DNA from 2 places in the Phyllobacterium sp. P30BS-XVII genome. Region 2 is predicted to be linked to the other one. Evidence: predicted binding sites of a transcription regulator. Region 2 holds the regulator's gene; the other holds the start of a gene.
The links. The regulator PhoB, encoded in region 2, activates phosphate uptake and scavenging genes when phosphate is short. The targets are predictions, from matches to a motif close to TGTCATNNANCTGTCAT.
Positions count from the first base shown of each region.

Region 1: FHW17_RS03550 (DUF2794 domain-containing protein) is a predicted target of PhoB. The motif match lies at 3,207-3,223, and genes of this name have one in related genera.

Region 1 covers NZ_JACGXO010000001.1:712,843-724,913, reverse strand. The annotation lists gene acnA (aconitate hydratase AcnA) at 1-1,878, shown strand, start outside; gene FHW17_RS03555 (DUF1223 domain-containing protein) at 2,087-2,857, shown strand; gene FHW17_RS03550 (DUF2794 domain-containing protein) at 3,251-3,622, shown strand; gene FHW17_RS03545 (GNAT family N-acetyltransferase) at 3,629-4,177, opposite strand; gene FHW17_RS03540 (Bax inhibitor-1/YccA family protein) at 4,401-5,177, opposite strand; gene FHW17_RS03535 (ABC transporter permease) at 5,369-7,933, opposite strand; gene FHW17_RS03530 (ABC transporter ATP-binding protein) at 7,930-8,634, opposite strand; gene FHW17_RS03525 (arylesterase) at 8,705-9,388, shown strand; gene thpR (RNA 2',3'-cyclic phosphodiesterase) at 9,605-10,198, shown strand; gene FHW17_RS03515 (low molecular weight protein-tyrosine-phosphatase) at 10,150-10,620, opposite strand; gene FHW17_RS03510 (4a-hydroxytetrahydrobiopterin dehydratase) at 10,678-10,974, shown strand; gene FHW17_RS03505 (YkvA family protein) at 11,062-11,442, shown strand; gene FHW17_RS03500 (invasion associated locus B family protein) at 11,732-12,071, shown strand, end outside.
Region 2 covers NZ_JACGXO010000001.1:1,007,148-1,019,218, forward strand. The annotation lists gene FHW17_RS05005 (DUF1800 domain-containing protein) at 1-1,161, opposite strand, end outside; gene FHW17_RS05010 (periplasmic heavy metal sensor) at 1,237-1,707, opposite strand; gene FHW17_RS05015 (hypothetical protein) at 1,708-2,118, opposite strand; gene FHW17_RS05020 (RNA polymerase sigma factor) at 2,115-2,675, opposite strand; gene FHW17_RS05025 (acid-shock protein) at 2,694-3,101, opposite strand; gene FHW17_RS05030 (substrate-binding domain-containing protein) at 3,498-4,544, shown strand; gene pstC (phosphate ABC transporter permease subunit PstC) at 4,685-6,151, shown strand; gene pstA (phosphate ABC transporter permease PstA) at 6,148-7,467, shown strand; gene pstB (phosphate ABC transporter ATP-binding protein PstB) at 7,530-8,303, shown strand; gene phoU (phosphate signaling complex protein PhoU) at 8,327-9,052, shown strand; gene phoB (phosphate regulon transcriptional regulator PhoB) at 9,067-9,753, shown strand; gene FHW17_RS05060 (VWA domain-containing protein) at 10,123-11,313, opposite strand; gene FHW17_RS05065 (GNAT family N-acetyltransferase) at 11,321-11,767, opposite strand; gene FHW17_RS05070 (MoxR family ATPase) at 11,768-12,071, opposite strand, start outside.

The sequences.
Region 1 (12,071 bases), 290 kb from region 2:
CTGACCGTCGTGCAGATGCTGCGCAAGAAGGGTGTTGTCGGCAAGTTCGTCGAGTTCTTCGGTCCCGGGCTTGAAAGCATGACGCTGGCTGACCGGGCCACCATCGGCAATATGGGTCCGGAATATGGTGCGACCTGCGGTTTCTTCCCGATTGACCGCGAGACCATCAACTACATGCACATGTCCGGCCGCGATGAAGAGCGTCTGGCGCTGGTTGAAGCCTATTCAAAGGCGCAGGGCATGTGGCGTGAGCCGGGTTCCGCCGATCCTGTCTTTACCGACACACTGGAACTGGACCTCGGTACTGTTGTTCCATCCATGGCTGGCCCGAAGCGCCCGGAAGGCCGCATTGCGCTCGAAGACATCGCAGCCGGTTTCCACGAGTCGCTGCAGAAGGAATACAAGAAGACCACCCAGCTTGAGGCCCGCTATGCGGTTGAAGGTGAGGATTATGATCTCGGCCATGGCGATGTTGCCATTGCTGCAATCACCTCCTGCACCAACACGTCAAACCCGAGCGTGCTGATTGCCGCTGGTCTTCTCGCCCGCAATGCTGCCGCCAAGGGCCTGAAGTCAAAGCCATGGGTCAAGACTTCATTGGCTCCCGGTTCGCAGGTTGTGGCCGCCTATCTGGAAAGCGCAGGCTTACAGGTTGAACTCGACAAGCTTGGCTTCAATCTGGTTGGCTTTGGCTGCACCACCTGCATCGGCAATTCGGGTCCGCTGCCTGCGCCGATCTCCAAGACCATCAATGACAAGGGTCTGATTGCGGCGGCTGTTCTTTCCGGCAACCGCAACTTTGAAGGCCGCGTCTCGCCTGATGTTCAGGCCAACTATCTGGCTTCACCGCCACTGGTTGTTGCCTACGCGCTGGCCGGATCAGTCACCAAGGACCTGACGACAGAACCTCTGGGTGAAGACCAGAACGGCAATCCGGTGTTCCTCAAGGACATCTGGCCGTCTTCGCATGAGATCCAGGAGTTCATCACCAAAAACGTTACCCGCAAGCTGTTCTCCGCCAAATATGCGGATGTGTTCAAGGGCGACCAGAACTGGCAGGACGTCAAGGTTCCGGCAGGCCAGACCTATGCATGGGACGACAATTCCACCTATGTGCAGAACCCGCCATACTTTGTCGGCATGGGCAAGACACCGGGCACCGTCAATGACATCAAGGGCGCACGCATCCTTGGTCTGTTCGGCGACAAGATCACCACCGACCACATTTCTCCGGCCGGTTCGATCAAGGCGGCTTCGCCTGCGGGCAAGTATCTTACCGATCATGGTGTAGCACCGCTCGACTTCAACCAGTACGGCACACGGCGTGGCAACCACGAAGTGATGATGCGCGGCACGTTTGCCAATATCCGCATCCGCAACCACATGCTCGGCGAGAACGGCCGCGAAGGTGGTTACACGATCCATTATCCCTCGAAAGAGGAAATGCCGATCTATGATGCGGCCATGCAGTATCGCACGGAGAATGTCCCGCTGGTCATCTTCGCCGGTATTGAATATGGCAATGGTTCATCGCGTGACTGGGCGGCCAAGGGCACCAATCTTCTTGGTGTTCGCGCCGTGATCTCCCAGTCGTTCGAACGCATCCACCGCTCGAACCTTGTTGGCATGGGCATTGTCCCATTCGTGCTTGAGGATGGCACCAGCTGGCAGTCACTCGGTCTGAAGGGTGACGAGACGGTTTCGATCGAAGGACTTGCCACGATCCAGCCGCGCCAGAAGACCCATGCCACGGTGACGTTCGCCGATGGCACCGTCAAACAGGTCCCGCTTATCTGCCGCATCGATACAATCGATGAACTCGAATACCTCAAGAACGGCGGCATCCTCCAGTACGTGCTGCGCGATCTCGCTGCTTAAACCAGCAGATATGTGAAGAAATGAATGGCCGCCGGGCAACCGGCGGCCTTTTTTGCACGGTTCATCCAATATTTATAAGGTTTTGCCTGTAAACGTGATTGAATTCACCTCAAAGTGACTTCCTCTTGATATAACGCATCCCTATCAATTATCTGGCAATCACTCTCATGGAAGATCGAAGAAGAATTCGGGAAGAAAGCTCGTACCCTTGACCCTGCGCCCTCTGTTCAAAGCCATTCTTATCGCCAGCCCGCTCTTCGCGGCCGCTGCGTTTGCTTGGCCAGTTTGCGCTGAAGACATTGGCAAGAAACCCGATGGCGTGGTCGAACTCTATACGTCGCAGGGCTGCGGCTCATGCCCTCCCGCTGATGCTGTGCTCAAGCAGTTGGTTGCGGAAGGCAAGGTCGTCGCTCTGGCTTTTCACGTTGACTACTGGGATTATCGTGGCTGGATCGACAATCTCGCATTACCAGAAAATACCGCGCGCCAGAATGCCTATCGCAAGGCGCTTGGTCTGACAGGTGTCTACACACCACAGGCAATCCTCAATGGCCGCGAACACGTCAATGGTCAGGATGGCACGCGTATCCGTCGCCGAATCGATGAGATGCGCAGCGGTGATTCTGGCCTGACCGTCCCCGTCTCCATCGAAAAAACATCGCCTGATCGGCTGATTATCAATATTGGTGAAGGCCCTGCCGCAAAAAATCCGGTGCGTGTTCTCCTTGCCTATTTCAACAAGGAAACGATTGTTGCCATCCCCGATGGGGAGAATGGCGGACGCAATGTGAGCTATGCCAATAGCGTGCGCGCCATGGAAACGGTTGGTATGTGGGATGGCAAATCACAGAAGATCGAAATTCCGCTGACCGAGATCGCCAGCAAGAAGGCCTCGGGCTGTGCTGTCCTGTTGCAGGAGATGCTTGGCGAGGGTAAACCGGGTCCGATTATCGGTGCATCGATCATGACAAAGCCCTGATTTTAAAAGCTATTCCTGAAAAAGAAAAAAGGCTGGTAGAACCAGCCTGGAGTCTTGGGGCTTGTTGTCATCTGGGAGACTGAATGGTTCGGCCAGAACAGCCCGTTTGGGCGGGGGGCTTGGGGTATCGGACCGCTCAAGGCCGAACCGTCTCAGACAACGGGTGCAGGTTCGGTCTGGAATCGGGCGGTAATGCGAAGGTAAAGTGGCGAAAATGTGACCCGATATCACCAATCGAAACAGCACGTATTGCTTCGTGAGAAAGCCCTTTACCGGCAGGTTTTATGTTCATTTATCGAGGCTTTGCGCGATACGGTCTTGTAAATATAGGCGGAACAGGTCACCCTTCTGTCATCCAGTTGTCATACAGCAAATCTAAAGGCGGATTGATTGATGGACAGCAATGCAGGTGGCGACGAATCGCAACAGCAGGCAAAACTCATTTCGCTCTCCAGCGCACGCGATCTCCCCGTTACATTCAATCGGCGGGAACTTGATCAAATTCTCAGAATATATGGTTTTATGGTCTCATCGGGTGAATGGCGTGATTATGCCATTGATCATCTGAGCGACCGTGCCGTGTTTTCCGTGTTTCGCCGCACCAGTGAAGTACCGATGTACCGTATTGAAAAAAATCCGCGGCTGGCGCGCAAACAAGGTGCCTATAGCGTGATCGCCGCAAGCGGCCTTATTCTCAAACGGGGCATGGAACTCGACCGCGTGCTGAAAATCTTCGACAAATCCCTGCGGATTGTCCAGAGCTAGAAACGCTCAGCCTTTCAGGGGTGCCGTGTTTGGGAGTGTCTCGGTGCCGCCATTCATATCGAGCTGCATCAGGACAGTATCCAGCCAGCGGCCATGCTTGAAACCGGAACCTTTGATTATTCCTGAATGTTTGAACCCGCAACTTGTGTGCAGACGCACCGATGCTGATGCGTCGTGGCCATCGCCAATGACAGCGATGAACTGACGGAAGCCAAGTGCGGTGCAATCAATAATCAACCGTTGCAACAGGGCCTTACCAATGCCCTTTCCCTTGGCTTCGGGCGCAATGTAGATCGAATCCTCTACGCTCCACCAATAGGCCGGGCGGGTGCGGAAATAACTGGCATAAGCATAACCGGCGACCACACCGTTGATCTCCGCCACACAATAGGGAAAGCCGTCACTGGTGATTATGTGAAATCGGCGCGTCATTTCGGCTATATCCGGGGGCTCGATTTCGTAGGTTGCGGTACCATGTAAAACGGCGTCGCGATAAACGGCGGTGATGGCTGGCAGGTCGGAGGGCTGGGCCGGGCGGATATGAATACTGGTCATGGCTCGCCATCAGTCTGTAAACATAAGATTATGGTGTGCGTGGTTCGACAAGCTCACCATGAGGGGGAGGGTTGGATGCAACGCTAATCGCAAGCGTTGCAGAATATAACTCCCCTCATCCTGAGCCTGTCGAAAGGCGAACCACGCGCTATGCTTTTCGCAACGTCCAAAGAAAAGGGCAGCGTCACCGCTGCCCTCATCCGTCCGTTTGTGTCGCCTGCGATCAGTTACGGTTGCCCAGAAACTGCAGCAGGAACATGAACATGTTGATGAAGTCGAGATAGAGACGCAGCGCACCCATGATAGCCTTGCGGCCATAAGTGTCTGAACTGTCACCCTCGTAGTACATTTCCTTGATGCTCTGCGTGTCATAGGCAGTCAGGCCAGCAAAGACCAGAACACCGATCGCCGATATTGCGAACTGCAAAGCACTCGACTGCAGGAAGATATTGACCAAACCTGCAAGCAGAATACCGATCAAGCCCATGAACAGGAACGAGCCCATTCCGGAGAGATCGCGCTTCGTTGTGTAGCCGTAAAGCGACAAAGCACCGAAAGATGCAGCGGTGATAAAGAATGTCTGGACGATGCTGCCCGATGTAAACACCAGAAAGACTGTCGACAGTGAAAGACCTACAAGCGCAGCATAAACCCAGAATGTTGCCTGGGCTGCAGGAACCGACATTTTTTCGATGCGGAAGCTCAGGAAGAACACTGCGGCGAGTGGTGCGAGCATGACGACCCATTTCAACGGCGATGTATAGAAAACAACACCGAAGCTCGTCAGCATCTTGCCGTTTGACATTTGTGCTGCGGCAAGGGAAGGATCGTTGGTGGTTGCGAGATAAACGATTGCGAGTGCGGCCAGACCGGTCACTGCGAGACCGATCCCCATCATGTTATAGACCTTCAGCATGTAGCTGCGCAGACCTTGATCGATCCCCGCGTCCACACGCACTCCGGCCGATGTACGGGCCTGGATGTTGCGATAGTCAGCCATGGTTTTCCTCATTGCTACGTCCCGTCGGGTGTCGGGGGTTATTCCCAGGCGCCGCTGGCGGGACCCCAGCATGCCTTGCCGAGAATTATGGGGATTCAACAAGGCGATAACAAGTCCTGTTTTACTCAAGATCGCGTGTTGGACCACCAAACGGTCGCAAAATGCATAAATATTACGCTTTTTTAACGATTTCAGAGGTTTCGCAGAATTGGCGCAGCCTTTTGACCAAGTATTCTCCAAGTTCCCGCCAACCCGAAACCAACAGTCAGAACCAGTGCCAGCACCAGAGTCGAAACCGCCACCTCCGGCTGGAACGATGCAGGCAGCTTCATGACACGCACGATCACATACCAGGCGGCCAAACCGCCAGCAAAAAGCGCGAAAGTTGCCGTCGCCAGTCCAAGGATCACATACTCATAGCTGAAAGCCTTGATGAGCGTGCGCCGCGTTGCTCCAAGGGTCTTCAGGACCACCGCATCGTGTACACGGGCACGATTACCAGCGGCAAGCGCTCCGCCAAGCACAAGGATCGAGGCAATCAGCGCCACCGATGCCGCCGCACGGATGGCAACGGCCAGTTGGCCCACAAGTTCATTGGCAATTGAAATTGCATCCTTGACCCGCACCGAAGTGACAGCCGGGAAGGCACGGGTAACGTCACGCATGACCGTTGCGTCTTCCTGCGTGGTTGCCGAAGGGTCAGTCAAAGTGGCAAGCCATGCGTGGGGAGCGCCGGCAAAGGCATTGGGCGAGAAAACCATGACGAAATTGATCGCCAGAGATTCCCACTGCACTTGCCGGAAATTAGCGATCCGTGCCGTAACATTACGGCCAAGCGCATTAACCGTGACTGTGTCGCCCAGTTTAAGACCGAGATTGCGCGCCTCTTCCGCCGAGAATGATACCAGCGGTTCACCCGCATAATCCTCCGGCCACCAGTTACCGGCAGTAAGGACCGAATTTTCAGGTAGCTTCTTCGCATAGGTAATGCCGCGATCGCCGCGCAATACCCACGCACCTTCCGGCGGTATGGTGAGCTTGCCAATATCCGTGCCATTGAAGGCAACGATACGTCCGCGCAACATCGGAGCGCTGACGATCTTGCCCTGTGGCGCAGCTTTCTGCAGAAGGCTGGTGAACTGGTCGACCTGCGTACTCTGGATATCGACAAAGAAGAAGTTTGGCGCGCGCTCCGGCAAGTTACCGGCCAATTGCTGGCGCAGGCTGCCGTCGATTAAGGCGAGTGTCACCAGAAGTGTCAAACCCAGACCGAGCGACAGGACGACCGACGGCGTCAACGCGCCCGGCCGGTGGATATTACCTATGGCAAGGCGAAGTGCAGTGGAACGAACCCGTGGCGCGCGGCGTGCGAGCCACTGCACGAGACTGGAAACCGCACGCAAAACAAGGAATGAAAACGCAACAGCACCAATAAATGTGACTGCAATACGCCGGTCGTAAGCGAAGAACACTGCCAACAGACAAAGGATGGCAACAAGGGCAACCGCCACGGCGATGTAGACGGGTTTGGGCCAACCGCGCTGATCAAAACCCTGCTCGCGGAACAGGGCCGTTGCCGGAATGTCCCGGGCCCGGCCCAGCGGCAGAATGGCAAAAGCGAGCGTGGTCAACAGGCCAAACAATGCAGCCCAAGCGAGCGCTCCCGGATAAAAGCCGCCCTTGGCAGCGATTGGCAGCACGCTCTGCAGGGCGTAACCTGCTACGTAAGGAATGATTGCCGCGAGAACCAATCCAATTGCGATGCCGATAAGGGCAATCAGCACGATCTGGATCAGATAGACGGCGATGACAAACCAACCCGGAGCGCCCAATGACTTGAAGGTGGCGATGACGCCGCGTTTGCCGTCGAGATAGGCACGTACCGCATTGGCAACACCGACGCCTCCGACGATCAATGCCGTTAGACCAACCAGTGTCAAAAACTGCGAGAACCGCTCGACATTGGCGCTCAAAGACGGCGCGGCATTGGTACGGCTGCGGATGGTCCAGCCAGCTTGCGGAAACTTTGTTTGTGCCTCGTTGCGGATAGCGGTGATATCGGCTTCGCTCGCCCCGACGGGCAGGGCAATCTTGTAGCTGTGCTCGACCAGGCTGCCCGGCTGGACCAGCCCCGCAGCACGCAATCCATCAAGCGACACCAGAAAACGCGGGGCGAATCCAAAACCATCCGACAGAACATCCGGCTCGTTGTTGATCACAGCCCGTAATTCGAACGTTGCAGAACCGAGCAATATCCGATCACCCAGCTTGAGGTTAAGCCGGTCAAGAAAAATCTGCGCAACAGCGGCGCCGAATGCTCCGTTTTTGTCAGCAAAGAGCGCATCTCTGTCCAGCACCGGCGCCGTATCAAGGGAACCATAGAGCGGATAGGCATTATCGACCGCCTTTACCTCCACCAGCGACTGATCAGAACCATCGGCCAAACGAGCCATGGATCGCATATTGGCGCTGACGGCAACGCGGCCCTTGCTTTCCACAAAGGCACGCTCGTCTGGATTAACCTCACGCTGGTTGAGTTGAAAACGAATGTCGCCACCCAGAATGCTTTGGCCCTGCGTGGAAATGCCTGATGTCACAGAATTGGCAACGGAGTTGACCCCGCCAATGGCTGCAACGCCCAAGGCAATACAGGCAAGGAAAATGTAAAACCCTGACAGGCCATTGCGCATCTCGCGCAGAGCGAAACGCAGCGCCAACCGCAAAGAGGGCGACGTGGAGGATCTGGTCGCACTCATGCGGTTTTCTTCAGCTCCGGTGCATGCTCATCCGCCTCGATCAATCCGGAACGAACGCGAATTTCGCGATCACAACGGGCTGATAGCGCCGGATCGTGGGTGACGAGCACCAGCGTAAGTCCGAGATCTTTCTGCTTCTGGAACAAAAGATCGGCAATCTGCCGACCAGTCGTCGTATCAAGATTGCCGGTGGGCTCGTCGGCAATCAGGATTTTTGGCGATGGTGCAAGGGCACGGGCGATGGCCACGCGTTGTTGCTCACCGCCCGACAATTCTCCGGGATAATGGGTCACGCGGTCTGCCAGTCCGACCGCTGCCAGTTCACGCTCGGCGATGGCAAAGGCGTCGGGGTTGCCAGCCAGTTCCAGCGGAACAGCAACGTTTTCAAGCGCGGTCATATTGGGAATGAGATGAAAGGACTGAAAAACAATACCGATATTCGTGCCGCGAAAGGCAGCCGTCGCATCCTCGGTCATAGTCTCCAGCTTTTGCCCGGCAATTTCGACCGAGCCGGAATCGATCCGTTCAAGCCCGGCAAGAACCATCAGCAAGGTCGACTTTCCGGAACCTGATGGTCCGACAATTCCCACCGATTGCCCGCTGTTAATGGCGAGCGATATGCCTTTGAGAACATGGACGGAGGAAGCACCCGACCCTAGAGTCAACTCAATGTGATCGAGCGTGATGACGGATTTAGTCACGAAAGCAGATCCTTTACGATATGGTCGACACCGACTTTAGTCGCATCCGGTCAGATATGGGTACCCGAAGATGATATTCAAACCATTGATAAAGATCATTGTGTCGCTCGGCCTTGTTGCCCTGCCATCCCTCGCCTTGGCCAATCAAAATGCCGTGTCCGGTCATGCGCTCTCCGTCGTCGGATTTGGCGACAGTCTGATGTCTGGCTTTGAACTTCCGGTTCAGGACTCCTTTACCGCCCAGCTGGAAAAATCTCTGAAAGACAAAGGCGTCGAGATTTCGATCGCCAATGCCGGTGTCGCTGGTGATACGACGACGGGCGGCCTTGCGCGTCTCGACTGGTCCGTTCCGGATGGTACTGATCTTGTCATTCTCGAACTTGGTGCCAATGACGCCCTGAGGGGTATCTCGCCAGAGATTAGCGAAAAGAACCTGGCTGAAATGATCGAAAAGCTGCAGAAGCGTAAAATTCAGGTCATTCTTGCCGGAATGCTGGCGCCGCCAAATATGGGCGGTGATTACGAACAGAAGTTCAACGCGATCTTCCCCGATCTTGCGAAGAAATATGACGTGCCGCTCTACCCGTTCTTCATGGACGGCATAGCGACAGAAGCATCGCTGCTACAGGCCGATGGTATGCATCCAACCACACAAGGTGTCGCCGTGATGGTGAAGGGTTTCCTTCCGATCATGCAAAAAACAATCAAACAGCCAACGGTAACGTCGGATACATCAGATAGTACCGACCAGTAAGGCTGCATGGAGCCCGCAACAAGACCAGTTGCGGGCCTAACTGATCACCCGGATGCTCCTTAACCTTGGGGGCAAGCTATCCACATTGTTGTCATCTTAACACCACATCTTGCGTGTCTTATTTGTCGCGGCGCAAAAGAATGTGAAATTGTGCCTTGCTCTTGGACTCATTCAATGATTCCCTGAGGTTATAACTCGATTCGGGGAGGATGCTTTATGCCGCGTCTCTTTACTGCCCTCGAGATCCCGAGGGACGCCGCTCTCTCACTATCGCTCTTACGCGGTGGTTTGCCAGGCGCTCGCTGGATCGATGTCGAAAACTATCACATCACACTGCGCTTTATCGGTGATGTCGAAGGCCATGTAGCCGATGAGGTAGCCAACGCGCTCGACCGCATAAGGCGACCATCATTCACACTTCAGCTTTCGGGCGTGAATGCATTCGGATCGAAAAAGCCCCATAGCGTTTTTGCCGCCGTTTCACCATCGCCGGACATTCAGGCGCTTCACGGCGAGATCGAGCGCATTTGCCAAAGGCTGATGCTGCCGGCTGATCCGCGCAAATTCACGCCGCATGTTACACTGGCACGGCTGCGCAATGCCCGTAACGAGGAAGTCGCGCACTATCTCGCCTCACGCGGTAATTTCTCCACGATGCCCTTCAACATCGGGCGCTTCGTCCTGATGTCTTCGCGCGATTCCGTGGGTGGCGGTCCCTACATCGTCGAGGAGGCCTGGCCTCTGGAATCACCTCGCACCTATCAGAAGAGTTTTGAGAGGCCTCTGGAGGCCTTGAGAACCATCAGATAGACACGCTCAAAGTCTGCCCCGGTTCCATAATAGGGATCGGGTATCTGACTGGCTTCGCCAAGTGCGACCTCACTGAACAGACCGGTTTTCGCCGTCGCTTTTGCCGGACGCCGCGCCTCGATGGCTGCCACATTGGCGCGATCCATACCGAGGATCAGATCGAAGTCCGCGAAATCCTCAGCTTTGAGCTGTCGGCAGCGCTGGCCGGAAATATCAATCCCATGCTGCTTCGCCGCAAGAATCGACCGTTCATCCGGTGCTTCGCCCGTGTGATAGCCATTGGTTCCAGCGGAATCAATGAGAACCCCCTGGCCTTTTCCTTCCGTGGCAAGGACCGAGCGAAACACGCCTTCGGCCAGCGGAGAGCGGCAGATATTGCCAAGGCACACAAAAAGAACAGAGCGAAGCGGATGGGTTTTCATGGGCGGTTACACTATGGTCAGGAGGAAAATAATTTGATGTATATGAGGAAACCAACCATGGCGCGCAACCGGTTAGATGCCAGCGAACTTGATGAAGCCCTGCAGGACCTGACCGGCTGGTCCAAAATGGGAGATCGTGAAGCTATCCATAAATCATTCAGGTTCGAGGACTTCAATGCAGCGTTCGGCTTCATGACCCGCGTGGCTCTTCTTGCCGAAAAGATGGACCATCACCCTGAGTGGTTCAATGTCTACAATCGCGTTGATGTAACATTGGCCACGCATGACGCAGATGGCATCACAAAGCTTGATGTCACAATGGCTGAAGCCATGAACCATTTTGCCGCCAATTGACGATATTATTGGCAAAAGTCTTGTAGCCGTGACCAGCTCTTACCATGTTTTCCTTTGTATCGGGGCCTATAACTTGAAGGAAGAGGAATGGATAACGTCAAAATTGGTGAAATTCTGCAGCCGGGTAGCGAATATGATCAGCGCTCCCGAGAGGAAACCGTGCGTGCGCGGTTCTGGAAAACTGCACGTAAAGCAGCCAAGTCCATACCTTTTCTCGATGAGGTCATTGCCGGTTATTATTGCGCTCTCGACCCGTCCACTCCGTTCAGGGTTCGCGGCACACTGCTTGCGGCGCTTGCCTATTTTGTCATGCCCTTCGACGTTATTCCCGACTTCATCTTCGGTCTCGGCTTCACCGATGACGTGGCCGTGCTCATGGCGGCACTGAACGCCATACGCAACCACATCACACCGGCTCATCGTGAGGCGGCAAAGAAAGCGATCGAGGATCTCGACAAGGGTAACTGAGCTTAAATCTGCCCGAAGCGGACCTCTTGCCGGGTTGTTTTTCCATCACATCCCCGTGATAGGGTGAAATGTCAAAGTGTCGCCGCTTTTATTCCGCTGGAGTGACGCCGCGAAATTTTGGATAAACAACGTGATCTTCTCGCTTACAAAAATCGCTTTTTTGACCCCATCTTCACCGTTTGGTAACCCAGATTAAGTCAAATTAAGAGAAAGCGAACTGGACAATGCGGCTTCACAGCTCTTGCCGGTTCGTAAGTTATGAAGTGAACGACAAAAACTGGTAGGTAACATGTTTGGAAAATCAATCGTAGCGACCTCTGTGCTCATGCTTGGGCTGACAGGGACGGCTCTTGCCCAGACCCCAAGTCAAATCAGCCAGTTCAACGCATGGGGCGCCTATAGCTATCAGCAGGGCAAGGGCAAGGTTTGTTATGTCCTGTCCGTGCCTGTCGACAAGCAGCCTGTAAAGCTCGATCACGGCGACAACTTCTTCATGGTCAGCCAGAAGCCCGGGCAGAACGTCAGCTTCGAACCACAGTTCAAGGCGGGTTATGATCTTCAGGTCAATTCGAAGGTTACTGTAACCATTGATGCGCGCAGCTTCTCCATGTTCACAAATGGTAGCCATG
Region 2 (12,071 bases):
ACCGGCGGGTGAACGCGGCAGCCAGACCGGTTGTCCAAGCTGGTTCAAGAGATTGGAGAAACTGGCTTTGCCAAGATCGGGATAATCCAGACCGCGCATGGCTGAAACCAGCCACTCCCATGGTGTCTTGATCTTGGAGGCCTGTGTTGCCCATGCTTCGGGCGCTTCAACGAGTGCTCTGTAAATCGTTGGCAAATCCCCACCGGAAGTGAGGAATGCCTTGCTGACCCGATCGACGGCCGCCCTTGAGGGCGTATCTGAGATAAAGTGGCGACAGAGTTTTGTGGCAATGTGTCGGGCAGTTGCCGGATCGCTGGCCAGATCTTTCAGAACGGCACCCGCCTGATCCTCGCCAGACGGTCCATAGACCCGGCGGCGTATCAACCGGTCGCCCGGCTGGTGCAGACCGGGACGGTACTGGAAAATACCGGCCTCGCTGGTATCGGCCTTGCCGCCCATCCCTCCGGCAGACCACCCAGTCAGGGCAAGCGCAAATTCTGTCACATCCTTCTGGGTATAGCCGGAACCGACGCCGACCGTGTGCAGCTCCATGATCTCGCGGGCAAGGTTCTCATTGATGCCGGGCAGCCTGTCGGCATTGCGCTTCCTGGCACGATTGGCAAGCGGGCTATCGGGGCCAGCGGAGCGTATCTGATCAAGATAGATCAGCATGGCGGGATGCTGCTCGACGGCAAAGAGCAGGTCAGCAAAGCGCCCTGTTATATGCGGGCGGATTGCCTCGCGCTCAAATGCACCGGCAAGGCTGAGCATCGGGGGATTGTCGGCTGAAACGGCAAAATGGTTTGACCAGAAATGGACGAGCGCTTCCATGAAGGGTGTTGTCGTTTGCAGGGCATTAAGACCGCGCGCGTCGATCTCGCTGCGATAAAGCAACCGCGCCGCTTTGTTCAGCTCCTGCCGCAGCGCAATCTTCGCGTCGCCATCAAGCGTCTGCAGTTTTTCCCGGTCATTGGCGTAATTTGTTGCGATGTCGCGGGTGGCTTGCATTGCCGCAAAGGCTGGCGGCTGGGCCGTGTATTGCCCGATCTGGTCAAGCAGCCAGTGCTGCGGATCGGATGGAAGCGGCTCGCTTGCCCGCTTGCCCAAACCAAAGCGATTGACCGCAATGGCAGCTGTCGCATCTGTTGGCGTGGTACCCATGGTCTTCTCCGTTCGCCGCCTGTCTGGCATCGACAGTCATTGAACGGGGGAGCCAAAAGAATCCGTCGCCGGTGCCTATTCTTTTTTTGCGGGCGTCTGCCTGATGATGATGTTGCGCTTCTTCAGGCCGTCGATCAGCGCCTTGCGATCCTCGGGAGAAAGGCTTTCGGCGAAGGAGACAATTGTCTGTTCAATGCGGGTTCGCAGGGCGAAATCCGCTTCGCGTGCCTTGGTCAGTTCGGCATTGACCGCCGCAGGGTCGATGACATCCTGCGCCAGCAAGCGGGCAATCTCGGTGCGGCTTGCGCGTCCCGCATCGGCCAAAGGTATATTGTCCTTGCGTGCTGCCGACAGGTTCTGGCGCAAGGTCTTCTGCTGTTCCGGCGTCAGATATTCAGCGGCAAAACGGACACCACGTCGATTTTCCGTTGCCCAGGAGTGGCCGAATGTGTGCCAGATATATCCGCCGCCAATCACACCTCCGGCAATGAAGACATTCAGCGCAAGCGAGGCGACGAGGAGTATATTGCGTGATCGTTCGCTCATTTACTCGTCCAGTTCATCAGAGATGTTGAAAGCCGTGACGGCATAGGCCTGATCCTCATATCCGCGGGTTTCCGCCGAGTGGATGACGCCGATCAGAAGCGCGCCGGTGACAGCGCCAGCGAGGCCGATACCCGCAAGGCCCGTGCCTTGCCACCAAAGACGTGCCCGCATCCAGCCCGACCGTGATTTGCCCGATGCGGCGATGATCCGCTCGCGCAGTGCCGCGTCCGGCTGGGCGATCTGATAGCCAGATAACAGACTGTCGAGTTCTGCGGCGGCCTTGAGAGCAGGTTGGGCAAGATCGGGATAGTCCTTGGTAAAGGAGACAGCCGCTGCCTGTTCCGGCGGTGGCCACCGTCTGGTATCTGCACCATAGATCTCGGTCAGTTCGTGAAAACGCTCCGGTGTCATCGGATTTTCTCCTGTTCATCGGCCTCTTGCAGAATCGTCCGCAGATTACGGCGGGCGCGGGCCAGAAGGCTTTCCAGTGCTTCAATGCTTATATCCATGATCTCAGCCGCCTCGATATTGGTGAATTCCTGATAATATTGCAGCACAATCGCCTCCCTTTGCCGGTCTGGCAGGGAGGCTAGGGCTTTTCTGATCCTGTCGCTTTCGTCCTGGGTTGAAAGCGTCTCTTCCGGACCGGGTGCCGGATCGGCACGCTCAGGTGCTTCGGCCACCGGCTGTTCGCGATGGCGGCGCAGCCGGTCGTAGCAGAGGTTGAGCGTCACCCGGTGCAACCACGTATCAAATGTCGCGCGGCCGGACTGCCATTTGCCTGCCTGCCGCCAGAGCCTGACAAAGGCTTCCTGCGTTACATCTTCGGCCTCGTGCCTGTCGCCAAGCATCCGCACGGCCATGGCAAGCAGGCGCGGAAGCTTTCTCGATACCATGGTCCTGATGGCAGCGTCGTCGTGCTGACCGATCTGGACCAGCAGTTCTTCATCCGTCTTGCGATTGTCCAAGGCTTTGCACGCTTGCCGTTACTCCTGCGAACTGTCTGCAGCACCCTTCCTGTGCGGATGGCGTTCTTCCTTCGACAATTGTCCATCGGAATTCTTGTCGAGGCGCTCGAACCGCTTCTTCGATACAGTATCCATTTCTGCGGCATCGATGAAGCCGTCATGATTGGTATCGAGGCGATTGAAGACTGCCGCCGGGTCGCGCTTGGCATTCTTCGGTGCCGGGCGCTTCAGCCATTCCTCAAGCGACAGCTTGCCGTCCCCATCCGTATCAAGCTTGAGCAGCCGTGTCCGCGCCGCCGTCTGGTATTCGGCCAGCGAAATGGTGCCATCACCATTGGTATCAGCTTTTGGAGCCCCCACCGCGAAGGGTGCTGCCAAAGGCAACAACAGAACAGCAAGAAGGGCGGCTGTGCTTTTTGGTTTCATAGGAATTTCCTTTCGGGAGATTGTCATCTGTTTCAGGCTTAAACGGCAGGAGCAGGACAATCCGTCGCTTGCAATCAAGTTTTTTTGAGACCAGTGTCAGGGGACGGCGTTGTCCCCCCACGCAGTCGGGAGGCGCAACCTCTGCGGGTGTCGCAATTGAATGGCATGAACCTACTGGAATCGTTGATCTTCTCTTGAGAGCGCGAAGCTGTGCAAAGTGCATAGACGGTTAACTTGATGGTTTTAGAAGGATTTTTGATTCCGCGCCGGGCGCGGCTCGGGTGCAGACCGCGCTACAGAACTGTAACATTACTGTCATATGACTGTTATATTGGTTCTATAGACGGCAGACGACGTCGGAGGCGTCACACAGTTAATCCAACAGGAGCTGCTCCTATGAACAAGCTTATTTCCACCACTGCTCTGATTGCGATCTCCGTGATTGCCACGACAGTTGGCGCATCCGCTCGTGACCAGATTCAGGTCAGCGGTTCATCCACAGTGCTGCCATATGCCAAGATCGTCGCTGAAGCTTTCGGCGAGACTTTCCCCAAGTTCAAGACCCCGGTTGTTGAATCCGGTGGTTCGGGTGCCGGCATCAAGGAATTCTGCAAGGGCGTCGGCGAAAACACCATCGACATCGCCAATTCCTCGCGTCCGATCAAGGACACAGAGTTGAAGTCTTGCGTTGATGCAGGCGTCAAGGACGTTGAAGAAATCCGCATCGGCTATGATGGCATCGTATTTGCGACCGACATCAAGGGTCCAGATTGGGCTTTGGAGCCTAAGGACGTCTACACAGCACTTGCTGCACAGATCGTTGTTGACGGCAAGCTCGTTGCCAATCCAAACACCAAGTGGAATCAGGTCAACCCTAAGCTGCCAGCTTGGGACATCGCCGCTTACATTCCTGGCGAAAAGCACGGCACCCGTGAAGTCTTCGAAGAAAAGCTGATGACCGGCGGTTGCAAGGCAACTGGCGCTGCTGATGCCATCAAGGCTGCTGGCCTTGACGAAAAGGCTGCCGCTGCTGCCTGTATCGCAATCCGCAAGGACGGCAAGGCAATCGACATCGACGGCGACTATCCTGAAACACTGGCTCGTATCGATGCCAACAAGACAGGTGTTGGCGTATTCGGCCTCGCTTTCTACGAAAACAATGCTGACAAGCTGAAGGTTGCAACCGTCAACGGCATCAAGCCAAGCACGGAAACCATTGCTACAGGCAAGTATCCGGTTTCGCGCCCGCTGTTCTTCTACGTCAAGAAGGCACACCTCGGCGTTATTCCTGGCCTGAAGGAATATGTGGACTTCTTCCTTGCTGACCAGATGGTTGGTCCGGAAAGCCCGCTGGTAGAATATGGTCTGGTTGCTGCACCGGATGCAGAGCGTGAAGCTCAGCGCGCTGCCTTTGCCGCCGGCAAGACAATGGCTGGCAAGTAAGCCCCATAATTGGCGCGGTCGGGAATACCCGTCCGCGCCAGTTCTTCTTCAGGCGGTACGCTTTTGAATCTGGTCTTCTGTTATTCGACCGCATCCATGAGCTTGCGACCTAGTTTACAGGACAGATCGGGGAAGCGTTGATGTCCAGCTTGTTGGTTTTAGTGATTGTCATTGCGATTGGTATTGTCGGGTTTGTTCTCGGACGCCAGCGCGCTGTCCGCAAGGACGACAGAAGCATCAAGGCCCATTCCTTGCCGCATTATCACGGCTGGTGGGTTTTTCTGGTTTCGGTATTGCCAGCGGTTATCTTTATTGCAGTCTGGGCGGTTGCCTCGGGCTTCTATATCGAACATCAGGCGGTTGCCAGTTTGCCTGTTCACAACGACCAGAGCGTCATTGCCAGTCAAAGTCTTGAAATCGGCATGGTCAGCGGTATCGCGCGCGGCCTCAACAAGCTGACCGATCAGGAACGTGCAAATCTGCCAACGACCTTTTCCGAATTGCGTCCGCTTCTGTCCGAAAAGGGCGTTGCCCTTGCGACGGAAGGTCAGGATTTCATGATCCCGATCGCCATTCAATGGAACAAGAGCACGGCCCGCGCCAACAATATCGGTGCGGTTGTCGCCATTGTCCTTGCACTGGCCGGTGCTGTTTTCGGCCTGTCCGGCGTCAATGTTCGCACGCGGGCACGCAACAATGTTGAACGGATCATTCTCTGGGCACTGCTGGCCGCCTCGACAATCGCGATCCTGACAACGGTCGGTATCGTTCTGTCAATGCTGTTCCAGACAATCACCTTCTTCCAATCGGTGACGCCTTCCAGTTTCTTCTTCGGTACCGTATGGGACCCGCGTTTTTCCGCCGCTGGTGGCGATGCGACGCAGGGTCAGTTTGGTCTGATCCCGCTGCTTGCCGGTACGCTTTATATCGCGCTGGTCGCCATGCTCTTTGCGGTTCCGGTTGGTCTGTTTGCCGCAATCTACATGGCTGAATATGCCAGCCGCAGTGTGCGCTCGGTGGTCAAGCCGCTGCTTGAAGTGCTCGCGGGCATCCCGACGATTGTCTATGGCTTCTTTGCTCTTGTCACAGTCGGGCCGTTCCTGCGCGATCTCAGTGCGGCGATCTCGGGCGGTTATCCGTTCATCATGGCCCAGAGCGTACTCACCGCCGGTATCGTCATGGGTGTCATGCTGATCCCGTTTGTCTCGTCACTGTCGGATGACATTATCACCGCTGTGCCACGTTCCCTGCGTGATGGTTCGCTTGGTCTTGGCTCGACAAAGTCGGAAACGGTGCGCCGCGTCGTGCTTCCCGCCGCCTTGCCGGGCATTGTCGGTGCGCTGCTGCTCACTGCCTCGCGTGCTATCGGCGAAACCATGATCGTGGTTCTGGCTGCCGGTGTTGCCGCCAACCTCAATATCAATCCGTTCGATGCCATGACAACGATCACCGTCAAGATCGTCAACCAGCTGACGGGCGATCTGGAATTCAATTCACCGCAGACGCTGGTGGCATTCGCCCTTGGCCTCACCCTTTTCTTTATCACTCTGGCGATGAACATTTTCGCGCTTTACATCGTGCGTAAGTACCGGGAGCAGTACGAATGACCGACACAACTCTCAATCCTGCAACAACTGCTCCAGCCAAAGTGATCAGGCGCGACATTGGTCTCAAGCGCCGCTACGCTGCGGAACGCCGGTTCAAACTTTACGGCATCATAGCCATTGCCATCGGCCTGTTTTTTCTGGTTGCGCTGCTCTATTCGGTTATCTCGAACGGCTATACTGCCTTCTGGCAGACGGAGCTTAATCTTTCGGTCAAGCTCGACGAAAAGATCATTGATCCGACCAACAAACGCGCCACCGATCCGACGGTCTTGCTGACTGCGAACTATCCTGTTCTGGTGCGCAATGCACTGGCGGAAAAGCTCGGTGTCAGCCTTGATGACAAGCCCGGTATCCGTGAGTTGAGCAAGCTTGTATCCGATGGTTCGCGCAGCCAGCTGCGTGAACTGGTTGCCGGAAATCCGGCGCTGATCGGCACGACACAGAATCTGTGGGTCCTGACCGGCGGCGATATCGACTCCGCCTTTAAAGGCCAGATTGATCTGACCGTTGATCAGGCAAACCGCAAGGTTTCGGATCGTCAGGTCGCCTGGATGAACACCCTCAGCAAGGAAGGGGTGATGGCGCAGCGGTTTAACACTGGCCTGTTCACCTTCGGCGCATCGAGCCGTCCGGAAACATCAGGTCTTGGCGTTGCGCTGATCGGCTCGCTTTACATGATGCTGATTGTGCTCTGCCTTTCGCTGCCGATTGGCGTGGCCGCTTCGATCTATCTGGAAGAATATGCCAAGAAGAGCCGCCTGACCGATATTATTGAGGTCAACATCAACAATCTGGCGGCTGTTCCGTCAATCGTCTTTGGTCTTCTCGGGCTTGCCGTCTTCATTAACTTCTTCGGTCTGCCGCGTTCCGCCTCGCTGGTTGGTGGTCTGGTTCTGACCCTGATGACGCTGCCGACAATCATCATCGCGACACGCGCCGCCTTGCGCGCCGTGCCGCCATCCATCCGCTCGGCGGCGCTGGGTGTTGGTGCATCGAAAACGCAGATGGTGTTCCATCACGTGCTGCCGCTCGCTGCACCCGGCATCCTGACCGGGACGATCATCGGCCTCGCCCATGCGCTTGGCGAAACGGCGCCGCTGCTGCTGATCGGCATGGTGGCCTTTGTTGCCAATTATCCGGTCACGCCGCTTGATCCTTCGACTGCGCTGCCGGTGCAGATCTATATGTGGGCCAACGAGGCGGAACGCGCCTTTGTGGAACGCACGTCAGGCGCTATCATCGTGCTGCTTCTGTTTCTCGCAGTCATGAATATTGGAGCCATCATTCTGCGTCGCCGCTTTGAGCGGCGCTGGTAAAACGGGAGCGAACCATGAATCTGATGACAGAACGATCTCTCGAAAAAGCGGTAAACGACAAAATGAATGCACAGGTCAATACGATCAAAATGCAGGGCAAGGATGTCACCGTTCACTATGGTGAAAAGCAGGCCCTGTTTGGTGTCAGCCTCGATGTGCCTGAGAAGATGGTCACAGCGCTGATCGGTCCATCCGGCTGCGGCAAGTCCACCTTCCTGCGCTCGCTGAACCGCATGAATGACACGATTGAAGGCTGCAAGATCGGCGGCAAGATCACGCTCGATGAAGAGGATATCTACAATCCGAAGATCGACGTGGTTGAACTGCGCGCCCGTGTCGGCATGGTCTTCCAGAAGCCCAATCCGTTTCCAAAATCCATCTTCGAAAATGTTGCCTATGGCCCACGCATCCATGGCCTTGCCAAGAACCGGCACGAGCTGGAAGAAATCGTCGAGAAGAGCCTGCGCCGCGCCAGTCTTTTTGACGAGGTGAAGGATCGCCTGCATGAAGCCGGTACAGGTCTTTCCGGCGGTCAGCAGCAGCGCCTGTGCATCGCCCGCGCCATAGCGGTCAGCCCGGAAGTTATCCTGATGGACGAGCCCTGCTCGGCGCTTGATCCGATTGCTACGGCGAAGGTCGAAGAACTCATCGACGAACTGCGCCAGAACTACACCATTGTCATCGTGACCCACTCGATGCAGCAGGCCGCCCGCGTTTCGCAGCGCACGGCCATGTTCCATCTGGGTAATCTGGTCGAGGTGGGTGATACGGAAATGATGTTCACCAATCCGACGGAAAAGCGCACGCAGGACTACATCACCGGACGCTTCGGCTAATCACGGGAAACAGGGATAAAAAAATGACCGAGACGCAACACACCGTCCGTTCCTATGACGACGAACTGAAGTTCCTGACCCACAAGATTGCCGAGATGGGCGGCCATGCGGAACGCATGGTCGAACAGGCCGTCACCGCCATGGTGAATTCCGATAATGCGCTGGCCCAGCGCGTTATTTCCGATGACCTCATTCTTGATGCCGGACAGCGCGAGATTGACGAGAAGGCCATCACCATCATCGGCAAGCGCCAGCCCATGGCAATTGACCTGCGCGAAATCATCGGTGCCATCCGTATTTCGTCCGATCTCGAACGGGTTGGTGATCTGGGCAAGAATATCGCCAAGCGCGTTGTTGCCGTCACCGATACGCGTCAGACGCTCTCCGTCTATCGCGGTCTGCAGACCATCGCCGAACTCGCCCTGACACAGCTCAAGGATGTGCTCGACGCCTATGCGACGCGTTCCGTGCAGCAGGTCAATATTGTCCGCGAGCGTGATGACGAAATCGATGCGCTCTACACATCGTTGTTCCGCGAACTTCTGACTTACATGATGGAAGATCCGCGCAACATTTCTGCCTGCACGCACCTTCTCTTCTGCGCCAAGAATATCGAGCGCATCGGAGACCATGCGACGAATATTGCTGAAACGGTCTACTACATCGTGACGGGTGCGCAGCTTCCAGCCGAACGGCCCAAGGAAGACCAGACCCACAGCATCATCGTTGATGAAGCCAGACAGCCTTAATCAGGAATCCAGCAATGGCGATAGCTCCCAAAATCACAGTTGTCGAAGACGAGGAAGCGCTCAGCGTCCTTCTCCGGTACAATCTTGAAGCCGAAGGCTATGTCGTCGAGACAATCGCACGGGGCGACGAGGCCGAGATCGCGCTGCGTGAAAAAGTGCCTGACCTGCTTATCCTCGACTGGATGCTGCCGGGCCTTTCCGGCATCGAACTCTGCCGCCGCCTGCGGGCGCGGCGCGAGACGGAAATCCTGCCGATCATCATGCTGACAGCGCGTGGCGAAGAAAGCGAACGGGTGCGCGGTCTGGCGACGGGTGCTGATGACTATATGGTCAAGCCGTTCTCGACCCCAGAACTGCTCGCCCGTATCAAGGCCATGCTGCGCCGGGTCAATCCGAGCCTCCTGTCGCATGTGCTGAGTTTTGGCGATCTGAAGCTTGATCGCGAGCAGCACCGGGTGTTCCGCAAGGAACGCGAGTTGAAGCTTGGTCCAACCGAGTTCCGTCTGCTGGAATTTTTGATGCAATCACCAGGCCGGGTTTTCTCACGCGGTCAGTTGCTGGACAATGTCTGGGGCGCTGACATCTATGTGGATGATCGCACGGTTGACGTCCATGTCGGACGGCTGCGCAAGGCTATCAATATTGGCCGTTCGATCGATCCGATCCGCACTGTGCGCGGTGCCGGTTATTCGTTTGGTTGATGGGTTTAAAATAGCTGTACAACGTGTGGTTCGTGGTTCGGCATAACAACCCATGAGGGACAGTGAGGATGCAAGGCTAATCGCAGAGATTGCAGTACATGGCTTCCCTTAACCTCAATCCCTCCGCGTCATCCTCGGGCTTGACCCGAGGACCCACGGCTAAGAAGCTCAAAACGAACTCGGAGCTGGGCGCTATTTAATTATGGGTCCTCGGGTCAAGCCCGAGGATGACGGAGATTGGGAGCTACAGGGAGTCAAGTTCTGCAATCTCTGCGATTAGCTTGCATCCTCACTGTCCCTCATGGTTGTTATGTCGAACCACGAACCACGAACCACGAACCACGAACCACGTCCCCTACCGCTCACAACCTAATCCCTGCGCGAAAGCTCCCGTGTTGCCTGTTCAATACCGGCAAGGGTCATTGGGTACATACGATCAGCGAAAATCTTGCGGACCATTGCGGTTGAGGCGGTGTAGCCCCAATACTGTTCTTTTGATGGGTTGAGCCAGGCGGCATTCTTCCAGTGATCGAGAACGCGGCTAAGCCAGATGGCACCGGCTTCCTCATTCCAGTGTTCGACCGACCCACCCGGATGGGACACTTCATAGGGCGCCATGGCGGCATCGCCGACGAAGATCACCTTGTAGTCAGGTCCATATTTGTGGATCACATCAAGCGTCGGAATCTTTTCCGCATGGCGGCGGCGATTGTCCTTCCACACGCCCTCATAGAGGCAATTGTGGAAATAAAAATACTCCATGTGTTTGAATTCCGAGCGCACGGCGGAGAACAGCTCTTCAGCGATCTTGATGTGCTCATCCATGGAACCGCCGACATCGAAAAACATCAGCAACTTGACGTGATTGCGCCGTTCCGGGCGGGTCTGCACATCGAGATAGCCGTGCTCGGCTGTGGATTTGATGGTGCCCGATAGATCAAGCTCGTCATCCGCGCCCTCACGCACCCAGCGGCGCAGGCGTTTCAGCGCGACCTTGATGTTGCGGGTGCCAAGCTCCACACTGTCATCAAAATTCTTGAATTCGCGCTTGTCCCAGACCTTCACCGCGCGGCCATGGCGGCCCTCATCCTGACCGATCCGCACTCCTTCCGGATTATAGCCATAGGCGCCGAACGGCGAGGTGCCAGCGGTGCCAATCCATTTTGACCCGCCCTGATGCCGGCCCTTTTGCTCTTCCAGCCGCTGGCGCAATGTTTCCATCAGCTTGTCAAAACCGCCAAGTGCCTCAATCAGCTTCTTCTCTTCTTCCGTGAGATGTTTTTCGGCAAGACGCCGTAGCCATTCTTCAGGGAGATTGGCAATGTCGATACCATTCTCGCCGGTCAGGGATTCCAGTCCCTTGAACACATGGCCGAAAACCTGATCGAAGCGGTCCATATGCCGCTCATCTTTTACCAGTGCCGAGCGGGCGAGATAATAGAACCCCTCGACATCGTAGCTCACCAGCCCGGCATCCAGTCCTTCAAGCAATGTCAGATATTCCCGCAGCGATACGGGAATTTTTGCAGCTTTCAGTTCAAGAAAGAAGGGAATGAACATGAGGTGATTATACCATTTTCAGATATTCAATGAATGGGGTCAGTTCACCGATGCGGTCATAAAGTTTGCGGGCCGTTTCGTTGTCATGGGCAGTGGTCCAATAGACGTATTGCGAGCCAACCTTTGTCGCCTCGACATGAACAGCCTCGATCAGCGCGCGGCCAATGCCCTGACCGCGTATGTCAGGGTCGGCGTAAAGGTCCTGCAGATAGCAGGTATCGGCGATGGTCCAGCAGTGGCGATGAAAAAGGTAATGCGCAAGACCAACAGGCTTGCCGTCAAGCTCGGCGAGAAAGCCGCGATATTCGTGTTCGCCGCCGGAAAGCAGCCGCTTGAATGTCGTCTGATAAACGTCTTCGGCTACGGATGTTTCGTAGAACGTCAGATAGGCTGTCCAGAGGCGACGCCATTCGGGTTCATCGGCTTTCTCGATGGGACGGATGATAATAGTCATCTAGCCCTGCCGTCTTGCCATGAAGGCGAGCCGTTCAAACAGATGCACGTCCTGCTCGTTTTTCAGCAAGGCGCCATGCAGTTTGGGCAGCGCGTTCTTGGGATCGGCGCGCAGATCCTCCGGTGCGATGTCGTCGGCAACGAGAAGCCTGATCCAGTCCAGCGCTTCGGAAGTGGAGGGTTTCTTCTTCAGCCCCGCGACGTCGCGGATCTCGTAGAATTGGGTGAGGGCGGCACGAACAAGATTTTGCTTGATGCCGGGATAGTGAACTTCGATGATTCTGGTCAGCGTATCCACGTCGGGG